Mesorhizobium shangrilense: one gene and its partner. The protein of the gene in region 1 interacts with the protein of each later gene in a pairwise test. Links are inferred from orthologs where the notes say so. Each region holds a gene or a part of one and is shown on either strand. Other genes may lie near its edges. The genes, in order: leuS and ligA.

Region 1 (3,523 bases):
CGGGCCGGGATTTTCGTCGAATGGAGGAATGCACATGAGCCCCTCGATCGCCAGGCCGTGCACCTCGCGGCACCTTTTCACGAAAGCGACCGCGTCTGTCGGCTCGATCCCCGCCTTCTGCGGCTCCGAACCAGTGTTGACCTGCACGTAGAGACGCAGCGCCCTACCCTGCCTGGCGATCTCCCTGGCGAGTTCGGCGGCGATCTTCTCGCGATCGACCGTCTCGATCACGTCGAACAGCGCGACGGCCTCCTTGGCCTTGTTCGACTGCAACGGCCCGATGAGATGAAGCTCCAGGTCGGGGAAGTCGGCCTTCAGCCCCGGCCACTTGGCCTGCGCCTCCTGGACGCGGTTCTCGCCGAAGACGCGCTGGCCGGCTTCGATGACCGGACGGATGTCGTCGGCGCCGAAGGTCTTCGACACCGCGACCAGCGTCACGCCGCCGGGATCGCGCCCCGCGCCGCGTTCAGCCGCATCGATGTTCTGGCGCACCTGCGCCAGGCTTTGCACCGCGTCGTTCATGCCTCACCGCCACTCAATTCAGTCATTTCCACGGTTGTGTCACAGCCACATGCGGTTGACGGGTCCGGCAAACCATGGTGAAGGTCCGCCCCGAACCAAAATCGCCCGCTTTATCAAGTGAAAATCCGGTGATGGCAACCGAACGATACAATCCGCGTGCGTCCGAACCCAAGTGGCAGAAAGCCTGGGACGACGCCAAGCTCTTCGAGACGAAGAACGACGACCCGCGCCCGAAGTACTATGTGCTCGAGATGTTCCCGTATCCGTCGGGGCGCATCCACATGGGCCATGTGCGCAACTACACGCTGGGCGACGTGCTGACGCGCTACAAGCGCGCCATGGGCTTCAACGTGCTGCATCCTTTCGGCTGGGACGCCTTCGGCCTGCCCGCCGAGAACGCGGCGCGCGACAACAAGGTCAACCCGCGCGAGTGGACCTACGCCAATATCGAGACGATGAAGGGCCAGCTGCGGACGCTGGGCTTCTCTTGGGACTGGACGCGCGAATTCGCGACCTGCGACCCGAGTTACTACAAGCAGCAGCAGAGACTGTTCCTGGATTTCTGGAAGGCCGGCCTTGTCGAACGCAAGTCGGCCAAGGTCAACTGGGATCCCGAGGACATGACCGTGCTCGCCAACGAGCAGGTGATCGACGGGCGCGGCTGGCGCTCGGGCGCCCTGGTCGAGCAGCGCGATCTCACGCAATGGTTCTTCAAGATCACCTCGATGAGCCAGGAGCTGCTCGACGGCCTGGAGACGCTTGATCGCTGGCCGGAGAAGGTCAAGCTGATGCAGTCGAACTGGATCGGCCGCTCCGAGGGCATGCTGGTCCGCTGGGCGATCGCCAACCCGCCGCCCGGCGCCAGCGAGCTGGAGGTCTATACCACACGGCCCGACACCATCTTCGGCGCGTCCTTCATGGCGATTGCGGCGGACCATCCCCTGGCCAGGAAGGCGGCCGAGCTCAACGAGGATCTCGCGGCCTTCATCACTGAGATCAAACGTGTCGGCACGTCGGCCGCGGAGCTGGAGACGGCGGAGAAGCGCGGCTTCGACACCGGCCTGCGGGTCGTGCATCCGTTCGATCCCTCCTGGACTCTGCCGATCTACGTCGCGAATTTCGTGTTGATGGAATATGGCACAGGCGCCATCTTCGGCTGCCCGTCGGGCGACCAGCGCGACCTCGACTTCGCCAACAAGTACGGCCTGCCGGTCGTTCCGGTGGTGATGCCGGAGGATGCCGAGGCCAAGACCTTCCAGATCATCGACGAGGCCTATGTCGACGACGGCGTGATGATCAATTCGCGCTTCCTCGACGGCATGAAGCCCAAGGAAGCCTTCGAGGAAGTTGCGCGACTGCTCGGCGAGCAGACCATCGGCAACCGGCCGCAGGGCGAGCGCAAGGTGCAGTTCCGCCTGCGCGACTGGCTGATCTCGCGCCAGCGCTACTGGGGCTGCCCGATCCCGGTCATCCATTGCGACGATTGCGGCTCGCAGCCCGTGCCGGCGGCCCAGTTGCCGGTCGAACTGCCGTCCGACGTCAGCTTCGACAAGCCCGGCAACCCGCTCGACCATCATCCGACGTGGAAGCATGCCGCCTGCCCGAAATGCGGCAAGGATGCGCGCCGCGACACGGACACGATGGACACCTTCGTCGATTCGTCCTGGTACTTCGCGCGGTTCGTGAATCCGTGCGACGAGGAACGTCCGACCGACCTCGCCCATGTCGATGGCCCGAACGGCTGGCTCGCCGTGAACCAGTACATCGGCGGCATCGAGCACGCGATCCTGCACCTGCTCTATTCGCGCTTCTTCACCCGGATGATGAAGGTCACCGGCCACCTGAACGCCGTCGAGGAGCCGTTCGAGGGCCTGTTCACACAGGGTATGGTGGTCCACGAGACGTACAAGGGCCCGAACGGCTGGGTCACGCCTGCCGAGATCAGGATCGAGGACGTGGACGGCCAGCGCCGCGCCTCGCTTCTCGCCGACGGCTCCCCGGTCGAGATCGGCTCGATCGAGAAGATGTCGAAGTCGCGCAAGAACGTGGTCGACCCGGACGACATCATCGCCAGCTACGGCGCCGATACGGCCCGCTGGTTTATGCTGTCCGATTCGCCGCCGGACCGCGACGTGATCTGGACCGAGGCCGGCGCCGAAGGGGCGCATCGCTTCCTGCAGCGCATCTGGCGCATGGTTTCGGAGGCCGCGCCGCATCTGGCAGGCATTGCCGCGGCAGCAGGCGCCGACAGCGAAGCGGCTGCGATCTCCAAGGCGGCGCACAAGGCGGTGAAGGCGGTCGGCGACGACATCGAGAAGCTCGCCTTCAACAGGGCGGTGGCGCGGCTCTACGAGCTTGCGAACACCCTGCAGGCGCCGGTCGCATCCCTGCCAACGACCACCGATGCGGCATTCAAGGGCGCGCTCAAGCAGGCGCTCGAAATGCTCATCGTAATGATCGGGCCGATGATGCCGCATCTGGCCGAGGAATGCTGGGCGGCGCTCGGCGGCAAGGGCATGGTGGCCGGCCAGGCATGGCCGCAGTTCGATCCTGCGCTCATCGTCGACAACGACATCACCTATCCTGTGCAGGTGAACGGCAAGAAGCGCGGCGATTTGACAATTGCGCGCGACGCAGATCAAGCTGCCGTCGAGAAGGCGGCGCTGGAGCTCGACGCGGTGATCAAGGCGCTCGACGGCAAGCCGCCGCGTAAGGTCATCGTCGTCCCGCAGAGGATCGTCAATGTCGTTGCCTGAACGAGGCTCGAAGGAATGCGGATGATGCGTGCAGTCTCCATCGCGGTGCTGGCGGCGGTTCTCGGCGCGAGCGCCGCGGGCTGCACGGTGAGGCCGCTTTATTCGGATGCGGCACTGACGCCGGGCGGCGAAACCACCAACGCCGCGCTTTCCTCGGTCTTCATTAAGCCGTCGAAGACGCGCTACGGTCAGGAAGTACGCAACCAGCTCATCTTCCTGTTCAACGGGGGCCAGGCGCAGACCTC
Region 2 (3,313 bases), 1.2 Mb from region 1 along the record:
GATCGCCTGCTGGCCCAGCGGCCAGTGGGTGAGATGCCGGCCGATGGTCGCCGAATAGAGCACGTGGCGGAAGTTGACGGCGAAGATCGAGAGCACCACCAGCCATGGCGCGATGTGCTGTCCGAACAGCTCGATGCCGACCATCTGGCTGGCGCCGCCGAAGATGGCCGCGCTCATGATGACCACTTCGGCGACGGTGAAGCCGTTGTCCACGGCGACCGCGCCGAACAACAGCGCGAACGGCGCCGATGCGATGACGACGGGCATCCCCATGCGCACGCCTTCGAGAAACTCGGACGCGCGGCTGCGCTGGGGTATCGCTTCGGTGGCCAAAAGAAACTCCTGCGGACGCCGCGATACCTAGGCGAGCCAGGCTGTCGTGTCACACGAATTCGGTTGAGGCAGTGATCAACGGCAGTGAAGCACGGCGACGCCGGATCGCTATTGCTTCACACGTTCGAACCATTGGTCCTCGTCGATCACTTCGATGCCGAGTTGCGTCGCCTGCTTGAGCTTCGAGCCAGCGCCGGGACCGGCGACAACCAGGTCCGTTTTCTTCGACACCGAGCCCGCAACTTTCGCGCCGAGCTTTTCGGCCATGGCCTTGGCCTCGTCGCGCGACATCTTTTCCAGCGAGCCGGTGAACACCACCGTCTTGCCGGCGACCGGCGATGAGGTGACCTCAACGGGCTGTTCGTCCAATGGAGTGACCTCCGCCAGCAGTGCGTCCACGACCGCGAGGTTGTGCTCCTCGTCGAAGAAGTCGACGATAGCCTCCGCCACGATGTCTCCGATGCCGCCGACCGCGCGAAGTTCCTGCCAGGCCGCGTTGCCCGGGTCGCCCTTGCCCTCCGGCATGACCGCCTGTTCGCCGACCTCGCGCAACGCCTTGAACGAATGGAAGTGCCTGGCCAGCCGCTTGGCGTTCGTCTCGCCGACGTGGCGGATGCCGAGCGCGTGCAGGAAGCGCCAGAACTCGACCCGACGGCGCTCGTCGATCGCCGCGTAGAGCTTGCGCGCCGAAAGCGCCCCGAAGCCTTCGATGTTCTCGAGCTTGGTCAGCGACTTCTCCTGCCGCCCCTTCAGGGTGAAGATGTCTGCCGGCGAGCGGATCCGGAGCGACGGGTCATCGACATGGAAGAAGAACTCGATCTGCTTTTCGCCCAGACCCTCGATGTCCAGCGCATTGCGCGACACGAAGTGCCGAAGCCGCTCCACCGCCTGCGCCGGGCAGATCAGGCCGCCGGTGCAGCGGCGCACTGCCTCCCCGTCCTCCCGCACGGCGTGGCTCCCACAGGCGGGGCAGGTCTCGGGAAACCGGTACGGGACCGAACCCGCCGGACGCTTGTCCGGTACGATGTCGAGGATCTGCGGGATGACGTCGCCGGCGCGCTGCACGACGACGGTGTCGCCGATGCGGATGTCCCTGCCCTCGCGGATCGGCTGGCCGCTGTTGCCGATGCCCCTGATGTAGTCCTCGTTGTGCAGGGTGGCGTTGGTCACCACCACGCCGCCGACCGTCACCGGCGTCAGCCGCGCCACCGGCGTCATCGCGCCGGTGCGGCCGACCTGGATGTCGATGCCGTTGAGGATCGTCATCGCCTTCTCGGCGGCGAACTTGTGCGCGATCGCCCAGCGCGGGCTGCGCGACACGAAGCCGAGGCGCTGCTGCAGTTCCAGGCTGTCCACCTTGTAGACGACGCCGTCGATGTCGTAGCCGAGCGTGGCGCGGTTCTCCTCGATCGAATGGTACTGCGACAGCAGGCCCTCGACGTCCGCAAACTTCTTCATCAGCGGGTTGGTGCGAAAGCCGTAGCGGCCGAGCATCTCGACCATGCCCGTCTGGGTCTCCGCCGGCATCTTCGACACCTCGCCCCAGGCATAGGCGAAGAAGCGTAGCGGACGGCTGGCGGTAATCGAGGTGTCGAGCTGGCGCAGCGAGCCGGCCGCGGCGTTTCGCGGATTGGCGAAGGTCTGCTTGCCGGCGTCTGCGTTGCGCCGGTTGAGTTCGGCGAAATCGACATGGCCCATGTAGACTTCGCCGCGCACCTCCAGCACATCGGGGAAATCGCCCGAGAGCACGTTCGGGATGTCGGCGATGGTGCGCGCGTTCGCGGTCACGTTCTCGCCGACGGCGCCGTCGCCCCGGGTCGCCGCCGTCACGAGGCGCCCGTTCTCGTAGCGCAGTGAAAGAGAGAGCCCGTCAATCTTGGGCTCGGCCGTGATCGGCAGTTCGCCGCCATCCATGCGCAGGAAGCGGCGCATGCGCGCCACCCATTCCGTGACATCCTCGTCGGCAAACGCATTGTCCAGCGACAGCATCGGAACGGCATGGACGACCTTGCCGAACTTTTCCGATACCGCCGCGCCCACCTTCCGCGACGGCGAATCATCACGAACCAGGTCGGGAAACCGCTGCTCGATCGCGAGATTGCGGCGGCGCAGCGCATCGTAGTCGGCGTCCGAAATCGTGGGCGCGTCTTCCGCATGATAGCGCAGATCGTGCTCGGCGATCTCGGCCGCCAGCCGCGCCAGTTCGGCGGCGGCTTCCTCCGCGCTGAGCGAATCGACGGCTTTCGGGGACAAGGACATGATCGAACTCCGGCGCGGATGAAACGAGCGCCGCGGCTTCGCCGGGCCCCACAAGTTCTGGCGAATACCGCAAAAATGTAAACCGAATTGCCCGAGGGGCGTTCAGCCAACTGACATGCGCCAGCCGGAACGACTATCCAGCATTCTCGCTGAGCAGCCGCGCAGCGGCGGCCCGCGCCTCGTCGGTAATGGTTGCGCCTGCCAGCATACGCGCGATTTCCTCACGCCGCTGGAGCGGGTCGATCTGGCTGATTCCCGTAGCCACGCGCTCGGCGTTGCCGGATTTCGCGATCAGCAGGTGCGTGTTGGCCCGGGCGGCGACCTGCGGCGCGTGCGTGACCGAGAGCACCTGCACGCCTTTGGCGAGCCGCGCCAGCCGTTGTCCGATCGCGTCGGCCACCGCGCCGCCCACGCCGGTGTCGATCTCGTCGAAAACCAGCGTCGGCGCAGAGCCGCGATCGGCCAGCGCGACCTTGAGCGCCAGCAGGAAGCGCGACAGCTCGCCGCCTGACGCGACCTTCATCATCGGTCCGGCGCGCGTCCCCGGATTGGTCCGGACCCAGAACTCGATCTCGTCAATGCCGGCTTCCTGCCGGTTTTCCGTCTCCGTCGAAGTTTCGACGATGAACTCCGCCCGCTCCAGCTTCAAAGCCGGGAGTTCGGCCATGACGACCTTGACGAGGTGTTGCGCTGCGGCGCCGCGCAGGGCGGACAGGGCCTC

The links.
Region 2: the proteins of leuS (region 1) and ligA interact in binary tests that used the Escherichia coli proteins (3 or more experiments, as listed by UniProt). The link is inferred for Mesorhizobium shangrilense from one-to-one orthologs.

What each region holds. Positions count from the first base shown.
Region 1 is NZ_JAQGPN010000001.1:1,230,499-1,234,021, reverse strand. Bases 272-3,478 are described here. They hold leuS (leucine--tRNA ligase), read left to right. Parts: upstream 272-653; coding sequence 654-3,278; downstream 3,279-3,478. Other genes in these bases: lptE (LPS assembly lipoprotein LptE), read left to right, coding at 3,300-3,478; PD284_RS06075 (YggS family pyridoxal phosphate-dependent enzyme), read right to left, coding at 272-522. Also shown: more of PD284_RS06075, read right to left, coding at 1-271; more of lptE, read left to right, coding at 3,479-3,523.
Region 2 is NZ_JAQGPN010000001.1:2,396,486-2,399,798, reverse strand. What follows is about bases 15-3,011. They hold ligA (NAD-dependent DNA ligase LigA), read right to left. Parts: upstream 2,587-3,011; coding sequence 442-2,586; downstream 15-441. Other genes in these bases: recN (DNA repair protein RecN), read right to left, coding at 2,726-3,011; PD284_RS11600 (AzlC family ABC transporter permease), read right to left, coding at 15-333. In the rest of the region: more of PD284_RS11600, read right to left, coding at 1-14; more of recN, read right to left, coding at 3,012-3,313. UniProt on the Escherichia coli protein: DNA ligase that catalyzes the formation of phosphodiester linkages between 5'-phosphoryl and 3'-hydroxyl groups in double-stranded DNA using NAD as a coenzyme and as the energy source for the reaction.